3 regions of the Exiguobacterium sp. s89 genome follow, and region 1 is predicted to be linked to each of the others. Evidence: riboswitches for the same ligand, from Rfam matches in the RefSeq annotation. Region 1 holds a riboswitch; each other region holds the start of a gene.
What was found. A riboswitch is a leader RNA that binds a small molecule or an ion and turns the genes downstream of it on or off. The one in region 1 is predicted to bind thiamine pyrophosphate.

Region 1 (6,592 bases):
TCGGGAGACCGGCTTCTTCGAAGAGGGATGCGAATAGGAGACCACCTGTGACCGGTGTCGCTGTAGCCGGTTTGACGACGACCGTATTTCCGGTCGCAAGAGCCGTCACAATCGAGCGGACAGCCAAATGGAGCGGGAAGTTCCACGGGCTGATGATGCCGATGACCCCGAGTGGTTTACGATATACTCGGTTTTCTTTATTCGGGACGATTGAAGGTTTGATGAGCCCGTCCATACGGAATGGGAACGTCGCGGCTTCTTTGATGATGGCCATCGATGCGGCGAATTCACTTTCCGCTTTGATACGTGTACTCCCAGACTCTTTCACGAGCCAGTCAACGATTAGGTCTTTATTGTCCATCGTCAGCTGGGCAAACTTCTCAATCAACTCACGGCGTGCCTGGGGAACCATGTCAGCCCAGTCCGTTTGAGACGCTTTCGCTGCTTCATAAGCACGATTCAAGTCATCTTCATCCGCTGAACGAATCGAGAAGAGAGTCTCGTTCGAGAATGGGTTGACGTTGTCGATCGACTTTTCACTTGATCCGCTTACCCACTCACCATTGATGTACATGTTCGTAAAATCTGTATGCATATTTGAACACTCCTTTATTTTTTCTTCACCATAAGAAGTATTCACTTGTTTTAGAAAAATAAACATCCAAAAGTGTAACTAACTTGTTTTACAAAGTAGTTGTAAATGGGGTTAGTTTCCATTACTATTATGTATAACAAGATAGTTGATTGAAAGTGAGGTTACGCCATGGCAATGAGTCAAATGTTAAAAGGTCTGCTTGAAGGGTGTCTATTAGCCATTATTGGTAAAGGTGAGACATACGGTTACGAGATGTCTGAAAAGTTACAGGCGTATGGATTTACAATGGTGAGCGAAGGAAGTATTTACCCCGTTCTGCTACGGATGAAAAAAGAAGGATGGGTCGAGACGGTTCAAAAAGAACTTCCATCCGGAGGCCCAAAGCGGAAGTACTACATTTTAACGGAAGTGGGTCAACAAGAATTACTAGCCTTTAAACAACGTTGGATAGAAGTTTCAAGCGGTGTCGACCGCGTACTCAGGGAGGAGAATAAAGATGGAACTTTCAAAGAAAAGTCGTGATTTTTTAGATGATTTATCGGTATACCTCATGTCGAGCGGGAAGTCCGAGACTGAGGTGAAAGATATTGTCTTTGAGTTAAAGGATCACTTGTTAGAAGCGGAGCAAGCAGGGAAGGATGTGGACGATGTCATTGGACAAAGTCCGAAATCCTACATGCAGTATATTGGTCATGAGATGGCATTCGACATGAATGAATTTATCAAAGTCATTGTGATGATGATTTCAAACCTGTTCGCATACATTATTATTGGCAATTTCATTGAAGGTGAGATGACGTTCTCAACAATCCAAATGATTGGTTTCCCACTTGTAGCAATCCTTTTCTTATTAGCTGCTTCACAAGCTTTCCGTACTATGGCGGTTCGCTCGAAGGAAAGCAAATTCAAAAACGGTGTAACCTATGTCGTGCTTGCTGCGATTCCAATGTTATCATTTCTTGGTTTGATGGTGCTTGATATCTTCATTGAAACTCCGACGGTTGTTTTCGGTCCGGTCGGTCAACTTGTATTGTTCGGAATTGGTGTAATTACATTACTCATCGTCTCTGTATGGACAAAAACATGGATTAATCTAATCATTCCGATTCTTTTATTTGGACCGCAATATGCGTTTGCTCGCACGAGTTTACCACTTGAGCAACAATTGATTTTTTCGATGTTGATTTTTTTCATCGGAATGGCAATTTTCTTTCTTGTCTGGGCCAAGAAAAATAAAGAGAATCAAGTCTGATGTTTTAGCCATCCGGTTCATCGTCAAGAAAAGATAAAGGGGGATTACGTTTATCCCCCTTTTTTTGATGTTCGTTTCTACTTCCTGTACAGTTAGACGAAGAGAGGGGTTAGAAAGAACCATGAAACGTTATGAAGCCATTTTATTTGATATTGATGACACGCTATTAGACTTTAAACAAAGTGAGCACGTCGCCTTGGAGCAATTGCTCGCATCCTACAATGTCCGGATGACGGATGAGGTGAAGTCGCGCTATGTCGACATCAACACGGCCCTGTGGCGCGCATTTGAACGTGGGGAAGTAGACCGCGAGGAAGTACTCGTCGGTCGTCACACGAAACTATTCGATTCGCTCGGTCTTACGGTTGATGGACCATATGTCGAACAGCAGTATCGTGACTATTTACATGCAGGCGTACACATGATCGATGGTGCGTTAGAAATTGTACAAACGCTGAGCGTTGACTATCCGCTCTATATCGTCACAAACGGCGTGACGGTGACTCAATTCAAACGGTTAGAGTCATCGGGACTATTGCCGTACTTCCAAGACGTCTTCGTATCGGATGCGACCGGCTCGCAAAAACCGATGAAGCCGTTCTTTGACTATGTCTTCGACCGAATTCCAAATGTAACGCCAGAGAAAGGCTTAATCATCGGCGACTCGGTCACGGCAGATATCGCCGGTGGGCGGATGTATGGTCTAGATACGTGCTGGTTCAATCCGAAAGAAGTGGCCGCGACGATGGAGTCGACGTATGAGATTCGACATTTACATGAGTTGAAATCGCTTCTCTAAGTTCAAGACGGGTTTAGTGAATGAACTGGCAAACGGTTCGGGAGTTGACCCAATACTTCTGGATAGAGCGTGACGTCTTGGAGACGGTCAAGCTTTTGCCAACGATAAATCAGGTGATCTCTTTCAGGTCCGTAAAAATCGCCGTCTTGGAGCGGGAGGTCACCATCTACATAAAAGTACAGTCCAATCTCATGAAACGGTTGGTCGTTGTACGTAAATAAATTCTCGTGCACGAAAGCGAACGAGGTATCGGTCACATGCATGTTCAACTCTTCATGAAGCTCGCGTGCGAGCGCGGTTGCGGCTTCTTCACCGAGCGTCACGCGACCTCCGGGTAATGCCCAAAAGTCATCCCGGACGTTTCGGTGAATCAATAAATGGTCGTCTTTTACAAAAATACCGGCAACGCGGTAATTGAAGACGCCGTGTTCAGTCGGAAATACGATGTCCATCTATATCACTTCCAATCTTTGTAATCTGTTCTAGTATACCTGAAGGAGAGATCATATGTTTCAACCACATACGCAATATCGAGACGAAGATTTCCGTGACGTGACACTCCGAGACGAAGAACTGTCACACGTCACGTTCGAGAACTGTCGCTTCACATACGTCGATGCAACAGAACTACAAACGGAGCGCTGTCAGTTCATCAATTGTGACTTCACGGATTCGAAATGGAACGCGTCCCGTCATGTCAGCAGTTCATTTTTGAACTGTCAGTTTCATGGTGCCAACTTGTTCACGAGTGAGTTTGAACAATGTAAAATGACCGGGTCATCTTTTGAAGAAAGTCAGTTTGAAGGCGTTCTTGTAAAAGAGGGGGACTGGTCGTTCGTCAATCTTCGTCACGTGTCGCTCAAAAAGATGGATTGGTCCCATGTACGTTTAATTGAGGCGGACCTGTACGGAACTGACTTGACCGAGACGGTTTGGTATCAGGCGGACTTGTCCCGGGCGACACTTCAACATGCGGTGTGTCGTGGTGCCGACTTCAGAGGAGCACTCGTCGATGGGGTTGATTTTTCGAACGTGACGTTACAGCAAACAAAATTAGACGCGATGCAGGCGATCCAAGTCGCGCGCTCATTGGGGGCGATTGTAGAATGAAGCCGGAACAAATCATTGAACAGCTGGTTGCGTTCGCAACAGAACGTGAATACATCCGAACGGTCGTCTTGAACGGCTCGCTCGTCAATCCGAACATCCGACCAGACCCGTATCAGGATGTCGATCTTGCCTTTTACGTAGAAGATGTAAGAGCGGTTGCGGCCGATCGCTCATGGATCGACATGTTTGGAGAGGTCTTGATTATGCAGACACCTGAGACGTCTGATCCCGAACGACATGTAACGTTTTTAGTGCAATATGTAGACGGACACCGTATTGATTTGACGATTCGGTGTGTTGATCAACTTGAAGCGATGCTCGAAGCCGACTCGCTCAGTCAAATCATCTTTGACCGAGATGATCATCCAGATGTGACGCCGTCAGACACATCGTATCGTGTGAAACATCCGTCTGCTGACGAGTATGCGGCTTGTTGGAATGAGTTTTGGTGGGTGTCGCTCTATGTCGTCAAAGGAATCAAGCGGCATCAAGTGCTATATGCGCTCGACCACCTCGACATCATGCGGAATATGCTCCGTCAGATGATGGAATGGAACATCGGTTATGCGACAGATTTCTCGGTGAATCTTGGGAAGTCAGGGGACGGGATGCGCGACCATTTACCGGAAGAGTTATGGGAGATGCTCGGGGCGACGTATGCCTCGGCTGAACTGAGCGCCATTGAGGACACGCATGACCGATTACAATCACTCTTTTTCTTTTGCGCGCAACGCGTCGCCGAACAAGGCCATTTCGTATTTCAGGAGGAAGAAGCGAGACGCGTCCGTGCTGCATGTGCAACACTTCGACATTCGAACGATTAATGACGGCGAGAGCCGGGAAACGCTCCTTATAGAGAAAGGAGCGTTTTTTCATGAATCCATATACGACATTTATTGCCCTTTTAGTCGGAAGTCTCGTCCTCTTTGTCGGCATTCGTTTAAAGAAATGGCCAATCATTTTGGTTGCGATGCTTCCTCTTGGTCTCGTCGCGTTCAATATGTTTTTGCTCATCACCGGACGCTAGAAAATCTTCACTCGTCTTTCTGATACATCGATTTGATGAAGAAGGCACTCGGTAATAAAATACCGATTGCGCCTTCGATGATAGCGAATAATCGGGTCAATCCGATTGGCAACAAATCACCAAAGCCAATCGATAGTAGGGTGACCCCGCTGAAGTACAGGAGGTTTTCCCAAGTCGGTTCAACAGCATTCATGGATTCGAGGGAGGTCACAAGAATGACTGAATCGCGAGATAGCGCATAATAAATCAACGTGAACCCTAACATGACACCAAATAGGCTGACGAATAACTGAGCGAACAACCTCCCATCAAATCCTGTCTGTTTATACGTTTGACGTTTGAAAAACCAAAACACGTTCAAGCTGATGAAGAGTAATGCAATCGTCAATAAAATCGTATTCATTCTGTCCACATCCTTTTCTTATCAATGTGCTTCCTTACCCATTCCCGAAGCGAAGAATGAAAAACGGGATCGGAAAAGGTTTGCAATTGATGAAAAAATTGATAGAATGTGGTCGAAGACGACTGAATTTCATAATGTTTGCCACTAGGGGAGTCGCGTTACGCGGCTGAGATGGACATGGTCCAGACCCTTTGAACCTGATCTAGTTCACGCTAGCGTAGGGAAGTGGGCGAAACGACTCATATGGCTTCACCTAGATATGACTGTTCGAGACGCCGCTTCCGTTATGGGAGGCGGCGTCTTTTATCTGTTATAAGGGGGAGTTCATATGAAATTTACAGATCACTTACGTCAGGAAGCAGATGGATTGTTTGAAGCAAGCTTTCATCACCCGTTTGTCCGTTCACTCGGAGAAGGAACGCTCGATGAGAAGAAGTTCAGACATTACGTCATGCAAGACTCTTATTATTTGAATCAGTTTTCGAAAGTGCAGGCGAAGGGGGCGACGCTCGCACCGACGATGGAACTATCAAGCCGTTTTTTAACACATGCCTTACACACGATTGAGGCGGAACTCTCACTTCATCGAGAGTTCTTTACGATGCTCGACGTAACGGATGTCGAATTGGCGACATTCGAGCCGGCTCCGACCGCTTATGCGTATGCGCTCCATATGCAACAGGCAGGACCGACACTCGGGGACGTGCTCGCGTCGATCCTTCCGTGCTACTGGGTGTATTACGAGATTGGCGAACGTCTTAAAGACAAGCGTCCTGATCATCCGATTTATTCGGCCTGGATTGCGACGTATGGCTCAGAGTGGTTCCGCGAATTGGTGGAAGAACAAATCGATCGATTAGATGAGCTCGCAGGACAAGCGACAGAAGAAGAGCGTGTGCGTTATACGAAACTGTTCTTGAAGAGTTGCTATTACGAAGTCGCTTTTTGGGAAATGGCTTGGACACTTGAGTCGTGGACATTGTCACAGGAGGTCAACCAATGAGACATGAGATTTGGAGTGAGATTCGGAAGCAGGCACCGCTCATTCACAACATCACGAACACAGTCGTGGCGAATTTTTCGGCGAATGGACTGCTCGCCATCGGTGCCTCTCCCGTCATGGCGGATGCAATCGAAGAAGTGGCAGAGATGACATTTATAAGTGATGCGCTCGTGTTAAATATCGGGACACTTAGTACGATGACCGAAGCCACGATGATTCGTGCAGGGCAGGCGGCGAACGAGGCAGGATGCCCCATTGTACTCGACCCGGTCGGAGTCGGGGCGACGTCATTCCGACGAGATGTGGTCGAACGTATTTTGCGTCACGTGCGTGTCACGGCCATTCGAGGAAATGCAGGAGAAATCGCGACGTTGATTGGTGTCGATTGGGCAGCTCGTGGTGT
Region 2 (6,592 bases), on a different contig from region 1:
TCTACTGATTTAAACATCACACATTCTCCTTATTCCCCAAAAATAGCTATCCGTTCAATTTGTGGCAACCGCTCGAGTTCTGCTAGCACGTCAGCAGGGATGGTCTCATCAATCTCAATGGCCATCAAGGCCTGCATTCCTTTTTCGTGACGGCTCACTTCCATATGACCGATGTTCAATTGGTGATTCGCCAAAACTCCCGTAACTGCTGCGATTGCACCGAATCGATCATGGTGTAAGACGACGAGTGCGGGTCCCCCTCCTGTCAATTTTAACGGGAACCCGTTCAATTCGGTAATTTCAATCGTTCCCCCACCGATTGAGACGCCGACGATTTCAAATGTCCCAAGTTCATCTTCGAGCAGGACGCGTGCCGTATTCGGATGATCTGTCAACAAATCACTCGTTTCAAAGATGACTTCGATGCCTTTCTCACTAGCGATGTCTAACGCCTGCGGGATTCTCAAGTCGAACGTATCAAATCCCATGATTCCACCGACGATGGCAACATCTGTCCCGTGACCTCGATATGTGTCAGCGAATGACCCGTAAAATGTGATATGCGCGGTACGTGGTGTTCTCCCGAACAACTTCCCTGCCATCAACCCAATTCGAGCGGCTCCTGCTGTATGTGAACTCGACGGACCGACCATGACTGGACCGATAATGTCAAACACACTACGATATTTCATCAATTTTCCCCCTTTCAAAAATCCCTACCTTCATTATACAGAAGGTAGGGACTTGAAACAGCTTATTCCACACTAAAAATATAAGAGTAAAGCGGTTGTTTGCCGTCGTGAACTTCAATTTCTATCTCGTCATTCACTGATTCGATATATGACGTCAACGCTTCTACATCTGATTCAGATGAACCTTCACCCGTTAAAATTGTGATGATTTCGTCATCCGCGTCGATGAGAGCATCGACTAGTCGCTTAGCCGCTTCAAGGCTTGATGAAGACGACGAGACGATTTTCTTCTCTGCAATCGCCATATGCTCGTCCTTTTTAATCTCAACGCCATCGATGCTCGTATCACGAACAGCGTACGTCACCTGGCCGGATTTCACTGTCTCAGCAGCCGACTTCATCGCTTGTTCGTTCATCTCGACATCTGCCTCAGGATTAAAGGCGATTGCTGCTGCAAGGCCTTGCGGGACCGTCTTCGTTGGAATGACCGACACGCCACAAGGTGCGACAGACGCTGCTTGTTCAGCAGCCATGATGATATTTGAGTTATTCGGGAAGATGAAGACATGTTCCGCATGTGCAGATTCAATCGCCTTGACGATATCTTCTGTTGATGGGTTCATCGTCTGTCCGCCTTCGATGACGTGTGCCGATCCGAGGGAACGGAACAACTCACTGACACCTTCACCCATTGCCACCGTCACGATTGCAAATGGTGCTTTTGGTTTCTCATCTTGTTGAACGCCTTGTAGATTTATGCCGTGTTCTTCTTCGAGAATTGTCGAGTGCTGTTGACGCATGTTCTCGATCTTGACTGCGACGAGTTCACCGAAGCGCTGCCCTTTCGTAATGACCTCACCTGGTGTCTCGACGTGAACGTGAACTTTTAATAATTCTTCGTCCGCGACGACAAGAAGTGAGTCCCCTAGTTCAGACAATTCGTTACGGAACGTGTCTTCGTTGAATGGTGTATCTTTCAACTTATCATCTTGGAAACGAACCATAATTTCCGTGCAGTAGCCGAATTCAATGTCTTCTGTTGACATGAATCCTTGCGCCGCATGCGCGTGATGCTCTGCCTCGATCAACGCATCCATCACTGGAGCATGAGGTTTTTCGAGTTCTTTGCCTTCTAGGCTCGCGAGGAATCCTTCATAGATGACGAGAAGTCCTTGACCGCCAGAGTCGACAACACCGACTTCTTTTAATACCGGTAACAAGTCCGGCGTACGATCTAACGATGCTTTCGCTTCAACGATGACACGTTTCATAAATTCAGTGAAATCACTTGTCGACTCTGATGCAAGGAGCGCTTCGTCGGCCGCTTCACGAGCAACCGTCAAAATCGTTCCTTCAACCGGTTTCATAACCGCCTTGTATGCCGTGTCGACACCTCGCTTGAGAGCTTCCGCAAAATCAACTGTCGTGAGTTCTGTCTTTCCTTCAACGGCTTTACCGAATCCGCGGAACAACTGACTTAAAATAACGCCCGAGTTCCCACGTGCCCCCATGAGCAGTCCGCGAGCGAACTTTGATGACACCTCTGCAATATTTGATGAGTTCATGGTCGCTACTTCTTTCGCACCTGACGTCATCGTCAAATTCATGTTCGTTCCCGTGTCTCCGTCTGGAACCGGGAAGACGTTAAGCGAATCTACATAATCTGCGTTTTGGCTCAAGTTGGTCGCTCCGTTCGCAATCATGTTTGAGAGCGCCAATCCATCTAAACGTTTTAAACCCACACCAAATCCTCCTCCGTTTTCGTCAGTCATTCGTCAGACGAACGCCTTGAACGAATATATTTACCGACGAAACGTTTAATCCTAAAGTTTCTCCGAGCGTGTACTTCACTCGGCTTTGCACGTTGTATGCGACTTCAGATACTTTCGTTCCGTAGCTTACAATGATGTGCATGTCGATATGTACGTCTTCATCTTCTTGACGTACGACGACACCACGTGCATAATTTTCACGTTTTAACAATTCAGCAATGCCGTCTTTCAATTGTGCTTGTGAAGCCATGCCGACCACACCGAAGCATTCCATCGCTGCACCACCTGCGAGTGTTGCGATGACGTCACTTGTGATGTCAATATTGCCATATGTTGTCTTCATTTCAATTGCCATATGGAGTAGCCTCCTTTATTCGGAATGATTCCTAATGTACATTCTACAATAAGTACCTAGTTATTAAAAGAACCTGCTCCAGAAACTCGGTCAATTAGCGCGATAACCTCATTCATTATTCAAATCCTTGCGAGTAATGTCAAGTTTTTTTCTTGTCATGGTATGATTTTCTAGTTGCATCGGGAAAAAAGCCGTGCTAATATAAACGAGTGTCTATTAGGACGAACCCACATAAAAAAGGAGGGGAAACGCATGGCACGTAAATGCTACGTAACAGGTAAATCACCTAAATCAGGTAACAACCGTTCGCACGCACTCAACAAGACAAAACGTACTTGGGGTGTGAACGTACAAAAAGTTCGTATTCTCGTTGACGGTAAACCGAAACGCGTTTGGGTTTCAGCTCGCGCACTTAAATCTGGTCTCGTTGAACGCGTATAATACTTATACACGAACGAATAAATCCCAACGGCATTCGCCGATGGGATTTTTTTTTGCTTATTTTTTGACGACCATGACGAGAACGATCCCCCGATGAACCGTCAATCGGGCAAATGCTTCAGTCCATTCATTGGAAATCGTCAGCGCTTCTTCACTCTTGATGTCATGATGTTCGAGCGGGTACTTGACACCATCAATAGAAATAGTCGCTGTCTTCCAAGGTATGAAAGACAAATAGTAGCCTTCTTTTTTTGAAAAGCTATAATCACCGGCTTTAACGAGATAGACCGTTTGACCATTCCCATGCAAAACCATCTCAGGATACTTCTCGAGCAAACCGACGTTCGCGAACGTCATATCGACTCGCCCACCGAGCGCCCCGTATACGTGCATCCTCGTTGCCCCTCGCTCTCTTGCCAACTGAAGCGCAATCTCAAGGTCCGTCATATCTTTCTCGGACGGATAGCGTAACGCTTCTTTCGGTGGTTTTCCCACAAACGAGTCAAAATCTCCGACCACAACGTCCGGTTCAATCCCTTCATCTAACAGTCTCTGATAACCTCCATCAACACCGATGACATAATCGGCATGACGCGGTAAAGGAATAACTTCCGGACTTGCCGCGACGATCAAGACATTCATTGACGAATGTCCCGTGTAGCTACACGTGTGAAACGTGGAGCTGTTGTAAAGAGTAATACTAATACGATGGCTGAAATAATAAAGGATGGGGCCATGTACGTCGCGTTATAACCGAGTGAATACGCTACGACCGGACCTTCCGCATACTCGGCGAAAAAGACGATACCCGAGATGACATGTGCCGCATAACGCAACACCGACCCGATCAAGGCACCGAGCACCAAATATGTCGCGAGTGTCTTCGTCGCACCTTGACCGGCCGCCTGTTTCACACGACCAGCAAACATACCCGCCATACCGACGAGGCCATAAGCGACCGTATAGTCGAGCAAGAACTGTACAGGTGTGAAGATGTAGGCACCGAACAACAGTTGAAGCGTCCCGACGAGTGCACCTGTCGCAAGTCCCCCTTTCAATCCGTGACGGAATGCCATCACAAAGATTGGGAGCATCGCTAGACTAATCGAACCCCCTTGTGGCAAGCGGTATGGGATGAGTAAATCAAAGATTAGCCCGAGCGCCGCAAACAATGAAATTTCGATGAGCGCTTGTAATTTAAAACGTGATTTCATCTTTCTTCCTCCTTTAACTGTTTGAACGACAAAAAGCAGCATGACGTAAACGCCATGCTGCTTAGATTCGCAACGTGCATTTTCGCCACATCCCTACGTCCGTGTGAACGGAACAGGTTCAAAGGGTTAGCGTATGCCTCTCAGCCACATCATGTGACACCCCTTGCGACAATATCTTGTTGTTCTATCGTTGATTATACACGAGATGCGCCACGAATGCTATCGATGGCTGCTTTATAATCCGGTTGATTGTAGATGGCCGAACCGGCAACTAGTACATCGGCACCCGCATCGATGCAATGTTTCGCCGTCTCTTCGTTGACCCCACCATCGATTTCAATTTCAAAATCAAGTTGGCGATCCTGACGCAGTTGGTTGAGCGCTGAAATTTTCGGTACGACCGATTCAATGAACGCTTGTCCACCAAACCCTGGGTTGACGGTCATGAGCAATACCATATCAACATCTGGGAGCACATGTTCGATCGTCGACAATGGTGTATGCGGATTCAAGACGACTCCACATTTCGCACCAGCCACTTTGATTTGTTGCAAGACACGATGCAAATGGTTCGTTGCTTCCACATGAACGGTCACGATATCCGCGCCTGCCTTCACAAAATCTTCCACGTATCGCTCCGGTTGGTCAATCATCAAGTGCACATCGAGGACCATATCTGATTTTTTACGTAAGCTCGCGAGCACAGGTAGACCAATCGAAATGTTTGGCACGAACTGACCGTCCATCACATCGAAATGGATATAGTCCGCTCCCGCTTCTTGAACAGCTTTCACTTCTGCCTCCAAATTGGCAAAATCGGCAGCTAAAATGGATGGTGCAATTTTAATCATCTGTCAATACCTCCGTTTTCGATCATTTAACTCTTCCATAAAGGTAACATAATTATCGTAGCGAGTTGAAGCAATTTTACCATCTTGAACGGCTTGTTTAATGGCGCAGCCTGGTTCGTTGATGTGAACACATCCTCGGAACTTGCAATCGTCGTGTCGTTCGACAAACTCCGGGAAACACCATCTGAGCTCATCAGTCTCGAGTTCCTGTGGAAACTCCAAACTCGAAAATCCCGGTGTATCTGCTACTAGTCCGTCCGCCAATTGAATCAACGTCACATGACGCGTCGTATGCTTCCCCCGACCGAGCGACTTGGAGATTTTACCGGTTGCTAACTCGAGTTCTGGTGCGACTGCATTCAGTAGCGAACTTTTTCCGACGCCCGTCTGCCCGGCAAAGACACTCGTCTTCCCTTTAAAGAGTCTCCGTACTTGCTCGACTCCATCCGAAAGCTCCGTTGACGTCTCAATCACATCATATCCGATTGCACGATAGCAATCGGCCGCCTCTTGAATCGGTCCGGTTTCTGTTTCACTCAGCAAGTCCATCTTCGTCAAGACGATGATCGGATGGATCTGTTTTGACTCAATCAGAATGAGGAATCGATCAAGCAAATGATAGGAAAATGCTGGCTCTTTTACTGAAAAGAGGAGAAATGCTTGATCGATGTTGGCAATCGGCGGTCGGACGAGATGGTTCTGACGCTCCTCTACTTCAAGAATATATCCGGTCCCATCCTCTTGGTCTTGAATCACTACATCGTCACCAACTACAGGCGAGATGTTACGTTTCCGAAAGTTTCCTCTGGCGCGACACCGAATCTCTTGATTCGATTCGGTCATGACATCATAAAATCCACCCTGTAAGCGAATAATCGTTCCTTTCAATATGACTACCTCCTTTAAAAAGAGGTGACGCTACCGTCACCTCTTTATTGTGCCTCTTTGGCTTGCGCATATGTGACTGAATCGGTTCGGACGATCTCACCATCAACTTCAATCGTTGCTGTCCCGACTTCGTTGGGGGCAATGACGAGCGTATACGAATACGTTGTTGTTTCTGTGATTTCATCTCGTAATACTTCAATTTCACCACGTGCATCGACCGTACGAATGACGACTTCGACCGCTTTCGGTTTTTTGTCTTTATCCGGTTGCTCGACTTCGACACTGACTTCTCGTTCAATCGAAACATCGGTCGGTTCAACGCCCTCTGAGACGATGACTGTGAGTTCTGTACCAGGGTCAACTGCAGTCCCTGCCGTCG
Region 3 (6,592 bases), on a different contig from region 1:
CGTGTTTTTTTATTGACAAAAGGGTGGAACCGTTACATTATACAAAGAGTAATGATTACTATTTAACGGAGGTCCATCATGAAACGAATTCCAATTACGGTACTCTCAGGTTATCTTGGTAGCGGGAAGACGACACTGCTCAACCACATTTTACATAACCGTGATCACAAAAAATATGCGGTCATCGTAAACGATATGAGTGAGTTGAACATCGATGAGAAGTTGATTGAACAGGGCGGATTCTCCCGTACCGATGAAAAGTTAGTCGAGCTCTCGAACGGGTGCATTTGCTGTACGTTACGTGAAGATTTGCTCACGGCTGTCGATGAGCTGACAAAGAATCGTGACCTCGATGGGATTATCATCGAGTCATCAGGGATTTCCGAGCCAATTCCCGTCGCACAGACGTTCACGTATGCCGACGACGCCCTTGGGATCGATTTGACGAGCCGTGTCTATATCGATGCGATGGTCACCGTCGTCGACGCGTACCGCTTCTTCAAGGATTTCAATTCCGGTGAATCGCTCATGGAACGTCAACAAGCCGTCGACACAGGTGACGTTCGCGAAGTGGTCGACCTACTCGTCGACCAAGTCGAATTTGCGGATATCATCGTATTGAATAAGGCGGACCGGGTGACTGAAGCGGAGCTGCAGGAGATGAAGGGTCTGCTCAAGACGCTCAACCCGAGCGCACGATTGTTGACTTCGACCTACTCGGACGTGGCGTTAGACAATCTACTAGACGTCCGTTTGTTCGATTTCGATCAGGCGATGCATGCGGCGGGATGGATTCAAGAGCTCGAGGCAGAAGAACATACGCCGGAAACGGAAGAGTATGGGATCAGTTCGTTCGTTTACCGTCGTCGTCGACCGTTCCATCCTGAGCGTTTGATGAATTGGATGGAGCATTATCCAGAAGAAATCGTTCGCGCCAAAGGGTTCTTATGGATCGCGTCACGGAACGACCTTGCCTGTCTCTTCTCTCAAGCCGGATACGCGTCGACGCTCGAACACGCGGGCCGTTGGCTAGCGACACTTCCGGAGAATGAACGAGAGGCGATGTTTGCCTCAGAACCTGAACTACGCGAGGACTACATCGAGCCGTACGGAGATCGACAGAACGAATTGGTCCTCATCGGTCAACGGATGGACCGGGAGACGGTCGAGCGGTCACTTGATGCTTGCTTGTTGACGGATGAGGAGATGGTGGAGCCGTGGAATGCCTTCCATGACCCACTTCCTGGTAATGGCCAACTCGTCACTTATTCAGATTGACCGTTTACAAAGTGACGAAACATCGCTATACTGTGACTGCATAAGTAACCGCATATCAATGACTGCACTAGGGGTGCTTCGGCTGAGATGAGAGCATGGCTCCAATCCCTTATAACTCGATCCAGGTAATACTGGCGTGAGGAAGTGCGGCACTTTCTCTATGCAAGTTTGTATAGATTTTGTTGCTGCATTCTCATGAATGCGGCTTTTTCTATGCAAACACATATAGAGGGGGAAACAAGATGAATGAATCATGTGGCACGAGTCCGATTGTCGGATTTCGCTTCACGCTTAGCCCGATGACAGATGACTTTGTCGGGACGATTAAAGGAGCATTGAAAGGAACAAATATGACAGGTGTGTGGCGACATACGGATGACGTATCGACCGTGATCCGAGGGCGCGTCGAGCACGTGTTCGACGTCGCACGGACAGTCTTGAGTCTGGCTTCGGAAGAAGGACGCCATGTCTCGATGAGCGGAACCTTCTCCGTCGGATGTCCGGGAGATTCGGCTGGGGATGAGGCGCTCGATGCACCACCACAACCATTGAATGGAATGTCAAGAGAGCAGTATGTCTCTTCACAGTTCGCGCTTTATCCGATGGGTGCAGGTAACTATATGGATCTCATCTATGATGAAATCGAACAAGCGAAACAGGCTGGTGTGTATAATGACTCAATGCACTACGCGTCAGGAATTCATGGGAATTTGGATGATGTGTTCTCGTATTACGAGGCGGCGTTCAACCGGACGCGCGAGAAGAATCGACACGTCGTCATGACGGTGACGTTCAGTGTGAACAGTCCGTCACATGGAGGTCAACATGCTTAAGTCGTGGAAATTGAAAGAGGTCGTTCTCGTCTCCGTATTGTCTGTCGTTTTTGCCGTTGTCTATTTATTGTTCGTCCATATCGGGAATTTATGGGCAGGGTTGATTGGACCAATCGCCTATGAGTGGATCTTCGGTATCTGGTTCATCGTGTCAATCATCTCGGCGTATATCATTCGAAAACCGGGTGCTGCCTTCATTTCGGAAGTGATGGCTGCGACGATTGAAATGTTGATTGGGAATGCGATCGGACCGCGCATCATCCTGGTCGGCATCGTTCAAGGTCTTGGTGCTGAAGCCGTCTTTGCAATGACGGGTTATCGTCGATATGAGCTATGGGTTCTCATGCTTGCTGGATTTGGCTCGGCCGTCACGAGTTTCGTGTACACCTACTTCATGAGCGGATTTGCGATGCTTGAACCGGGATATGTAGCGACGATGTTCGGGCTCCGTGCGGTTAGTGGCATGGTCATCGCAGGAATCGGTGGGAAGTTGCTCAGTGACCTGTTGCTCAAGACAGGGTCACTTCGCGGCTATGCAATCGCTCGGAGTGGGAACGTCCATGGTTGAGACAGAATCGCTTTCATTCCGGTTTCCAGAAAGTCAGGACACCATTTTAAAAGAGGTGACACTTTCCATACGACCTGGACGTACCGTATTGAGCGGAGCGAGCGGAAGTGGGAAATCGACGCTTCTTGCGCTATTCAACCGTCTCTATCCAGAGAATTGTGATGGGATCCTTGAAGGCAGACTCGAACTGTTCGGACGTTCACACGACGACTATGCACCGGGCGAGATCAATCAGCGGGTCGGGACCGTGTTCCAAGACCCGGACACACAGTTCGTGATGGAACGGGTGGAAGAGGAACTCATCTTCACACTCGAAAATTTGGAGACACAAGTCGAGGTAATCGATCAGCGCGTGACAGAGATTCTCGAGTCACTCCAACTGACCGATTATCGAAATCGACTCATCGATTCCTTGTCAGGCGGGGAGAAACAGCGGATTGCCGTCGCCTGCGCCATGGTTGGACAACCGGAATGGTTGCTTCTCGATGAGCCGTTGACGCACCTTGACCCGGTGACCGCGTATCGATTCGTCGAATGGCTCGATCAAATGGATGACGTGAACGTCATCGTTGTCGAACATCGCGCGCATATGTGGGGAGACTTTTTTGATTGGCAGATCGAACTTGAAGAAGGACGGATTGTACGTAACGAACCGTTTCGATCGGTCGATGATTTTACATTCACACCGTCGTCAACACCACAACAAGAAGTCGAGCACTATGTGGTCGACGAGGTGGTGCGTGACACATTCCAATTAAAAAGTGTGACACTTCAAGTTCGCATTGGGGAAGTGATCGCCATTTTGGGTCCGAATGGGAGCGGAAAGTCGACGTTTTTACGAAGTTTGACGGAATGTGATCGCCGTGTCGGACTCGTCCCTCAATCTCCGGAACACTTATTTTTCATGAATTCGGTCGAGCAAGAACTGCAGTTTGGCCATGAGGAATCGATTGATATCGTGTTGGAGGATCTATCACTCGAGAATAAACGATCTCTCCATCCACTTTCGCTCAGTCATGGGCAGAAGCGACGACTCGCTGTCGGGATCCAGTTACTCTCAAACAAACAGTTGCTTGCCTTTGATGAACCGACGGCAGGGCAGGACGAGCCGTCACTCCATGCACTCGAGATGTTAATGAAGCGACATGCGAAAAAGGGACAGACGATCCTGTTCGTGACCCATGACTTGTCGTTCGCCAACATCGCCAATACGTTCTATCTGATGAAGGATGGGGTACTCTCAGGACCGTTCGGGGATGAACTTTGGCAGGACACGGAGAAACTTCATCATTATCGGTTAGTGGGAGGGAGGCAACGATGTCACTCCATGATATGAATCCGACGGTCAAGTTTATGACGTTCACGATTATGATGTTCGGACTGGCCTTGTTTTATAACCCGTGGACCCCACTCGTCATCATCGCCGGTACGTTAGTGATCCAGACCTTGGCGACGGACGTGTCATGGAAAAGGTGGAGCCTGTTCTTGATCCCGTTTCTCATCACGGCGCTCGGAACATTTTGGACGACGCTCGTATTTGGGAAAGAGCTCGAGGGAGAAACGTGGGTGACCCTTCTCGGTCAGGACATTTCGAAAGAAGAGGCGCGCGTCGCTATCTCTCTTAGTCTACGTGTTTTGGCGTTCACCGTGTTGTCGCTTCTTTTCATGTTGACGACCGATTCGAAACGATTCGTCATGAGTCTGATGCAACAGGCGAAGCTGTCGCCGACGATTGCCTATAGTGCACTCGTTGGATTCCGTTTCCTACCGTTAATGCAACAGGAAATGTATCAGCTTCAATACGCACATCGTCTTCGTGGCGTTCCTCTTGATACAAAATGGGAACGCGTTCGGCATGTGCCGAAACTACTTCTCCCGCTATTAGCAGGCTCGATCCGACGGGCGGAACGTGTCGCCTTCTCGATGGAGGCGAGAGGATTCACGAGTGGGAAACGGACCGTCTATGAGCGGATTGACGTCAAACCGTCCGATTACATGTGGTCAGGTGTGTTCTTCACACTGTTCGGTCTTTCAATTTGGGTAGGGATATAAAAAGACGACTCACTCGGAGTCGTCTTTCTTCGTTTCTTTCACGATACGGAACTTCGGTTTTACTGATTCATTGTTGAACGCCTCGAGGACCGTATTCTCATTCGCCATTCGGATCTGTTGTGGTTCGCCTTTTGCTGTCGTACCGATGCAATACATATTCGCCTCATAATCGGCAAACAGTGATTTATAAGATGTCGCGTGGTGCATCAATCGACCTGGCGATCCCCAGCCGACGATGATCATCCCGCTGCTCGCATCTACCTCTTGTAACGTCTCTTCGACGTAATGGTAGTTCGTCTCATCAAGTTGAGATTCCACGTAAGGGAGGTTGTCATTGATGGCGAGTGTCGGGACGAGACTGATGACACGCATTTCTCGAATCGGTTGTGACAAATGATTTTGCATCAACATATAAGCACGCTGTGTCGTCGTGCCGGACAAAAAGGCATCGCTCATCCGCGGCGAGTAAATGATGACGGCACAGATGACGCCATCCTCCACATCGGTGAACTCATACGTTCGCATATAGCGTTTCGTTTTATCTTCGTTGAAGATTGATTTTACGCGGATGGTAACTTCTTCTACATGCGTGTTCATTTCCATTCCTCACTTTTTCATGTAAGCATCAGCCGAGCGCTTTGAACCACTCGACATATCGAATCGTGTAATAAGCGACTTGTTGACTGAACGTATCACGCTCATCAGGCATGAACGTCACGCTTGACTCATAGTTTTCAAAATACGTCATGACATCGTTGACATACTGCTCACTTCGATTATATTCGAAGATGGCGTTTCGGACGGATGCCACCGAATCTGTCTTTTTTCCACCGTGTTCACTTAAATAATACGCCGCCGTGTGCGCAGAATCAACTAGACTGTGTGGGTCTGCTTTTCCATCACCGTTCCCGTCACGACCGAGACCCCCATACTGTTCAATCAAGGCAAGGTTCGTCAAGTCCACTTCGTCTTCCGGAACATCGCCTTTTTGGTCATCGGTGTCATATTCCCAACCGAGCCATGTGCGAGGCATGAATTGAAACGGTCCAATCGCGCCGACAGACGAGCGCATCGAAGAACTGTGGGAGAAGATTGTCTCTACACGGTGAACGGCGGCAAGTAGACGCCAGTCCACGTCATACGTTTCGGCTGCGTCTTGATACACAGCGAGATGCGTGTTCGGGACGCCGTTCTCTCCATAATAGGTTCGATACAATCCATTGTTCACTTTATCATGTTGACCGAGCCAGCCGACTGCCCCGAGCAAAAGCACGAGCACAATGATGAAACCGGTCAGTCGCAGCATCATACGTTTCAAGATACCGCCTCCTAGCTTTTAGACAATACCCGAATAGTGTAGCATATAGCTAACAGGAAGGACAGGAGTGAATATGAATGCTCGAACGTTTGATTTTTACAGCAATCATCGGCTACATGCTGATTGTTCAAATTTTCAATGCCAAATTGATTCGTCCGTTGATTGAAACGAGAGGACGGGCATGGGTGTACGAACAGACCGTGAAATCGGCATGGGGATTGACCTTGTTGATTGTCGCTCTCGTATTTTTATTTCAAGTACCGCTATCTGAAATTGGTTTAAGATTTATACCAGAACCGGGAGATGAAGAAGCGTGGCAAATCTTTTTAATATCATGTGTCCTTGTTACTTTGATATTCGTCTTCTATTTGTTGGTAAAAATTTCATCTCGACTCAGGAATGCTTTACGTCCTTACTATGAACTGGATTTAGAGAAATTACTTCTACCACGTACGAAGACTGAAGAACAGGCATGGAGCGCCGTTTCGATCACTGCGGGAGTGACAGAGGAGTTCATCTTCAGAGGAGTCCTCCTGTACACGA

Region 2: another riboswitch for thiamine pyrophosphate. It lies ahead of thiT (energy-coupled thiamine transporter ThiT); the one in region 1 lies ahead of tenA (thiaminase II).
Region 3: another riboswitch for thiamine pyrophosphate. It lies ahead of KNO96_RS01740 (YkoF family thiamine/hydroxymethylpyrimidine-binding protein); the one in region 1 lies ahead of tenA (thiaminase II).

What each region holds. Positions count from the first base shown of each region.
Region 1 is NZ_JACSKS010000002.1:47,921-54,512, forward strand. Features, by position in the region: gene KNO96_RS06230 (aldehyde dehydrogenase family protein) at 1-595, opposite strand, end outside; gene KNO96_RS06235 (PadR family transcriptional regulator) at 764-1,117, shown strand; gene KNO96_RS06240 (DUF1129 family protein) at 1,092-1,847, shown strand; gene KNO96_RS06245 (YjjG family noncanonical pyrimidine nucleotidase) at 1,969-2,646, shown strand; gene KNO96_RS06250 (NUDIX hydrolase) at 2,649-3,098, opposite strand; gene KNO96_RS06255 (pentapeptide repeat-containing protein) at 3,154-3,756, shown strand; gene KNO96_RS06260 (aminoglycoside 6-adenylyltransferase) at 3,753-4,580, shown strand; gene KNO96_RS06265 (hypothetical protein) at 4,631-4,783, shown strand; gene KNO96_RS06270 (ion channel) at 4,791-5,186, opposite strand; TPP riboswitch at 5,323-5,427, shown strand; gene tenA (thiaminase II) at 5,515-6,189, shown strand; gene thiM (hydroxyethylthiazole kinase) at 6,186-6,592, shown strand, end outside.
Region 2 is NZ_JACSKS010000001.1:710,866-717,457, forward strand. Features, by position in the region: gene sdaAA (L-serine ammonia-lyase, iron-sulfur-dependent, subunit alpha) at 1-17, opposite strand, end outside; gene sdaAB (L-serine ammonia-lyase, iron-sulfur-dependent subunit beta) at 30-692, opposite strand; gene KNO96_RS03670 (DAK2 domain-containing protein) at 755-2,434, opposite strand; gene KNO96_RS03675 (Asp23/Gls24 family envelope stress response protein) at 2,457-2,819, opposite strand; gene rpmB (50S ribosomal protein L28) at 3,072-3,260, shown strand; gene KNO96_RS03685 (thiamine diphosphokinase) at 3,318-3,902, opposite strand; gene thiT (energy-coupled thiamine transporter ThiT) at 3,899-4,474, opposite strand; TPP riboswitch at 4,548-4,648, opposite strand; gene rpe (ribulose-phosphate 3-epimerase) at 4,669-5,325, opposite strand; gene rsgA (ribosome small subunit-dependent GTPase A) at 5,329-6,216, opposite strand; gene pknB (Stk1 family PASTA domain-containing Ser/Thr kinase) at 6,258-6,592, opposite strand, start outside.
Region 3 is NZ_JACSKS010000001.1:336,256-342,847, forward strand. Features, by position in the region: gene KNO96_RS01735 (GTP-binding protein) at 79-1,278, shown strand; TPP riboswitch at 1,338-1,438, shown strand; gene KNO96_RS01740 (YkoF family thiamine/hydroxymethylpyrimidine-binding protein) at 1,521-2,111, shown strand; gene KNO96_RS01745 (ECF transporter S component) at 2,104-2,679, shown strand; gene KNO96_RS01750 (ABC transporter ATP-binding protein) at 2,672-4,015, shown strand; gene KNO96_RS01755 (energy-coupling factor transporter transmembrane component T family protein) at 3,997-4,731, shown strand; gene KNO96_RS01760 (DUF1643 domain-containing protein) at 4,741-5,328, opposite strand; gene KNO96_RS01765 (lytic transglycosylase domain-containing protein) at 5,357-6,040, opposite strand; gene KNO96_RS01770 (CPBP family intramembrane glutamic endopeptidase) at 6,127-6,592, shown strand, end outside.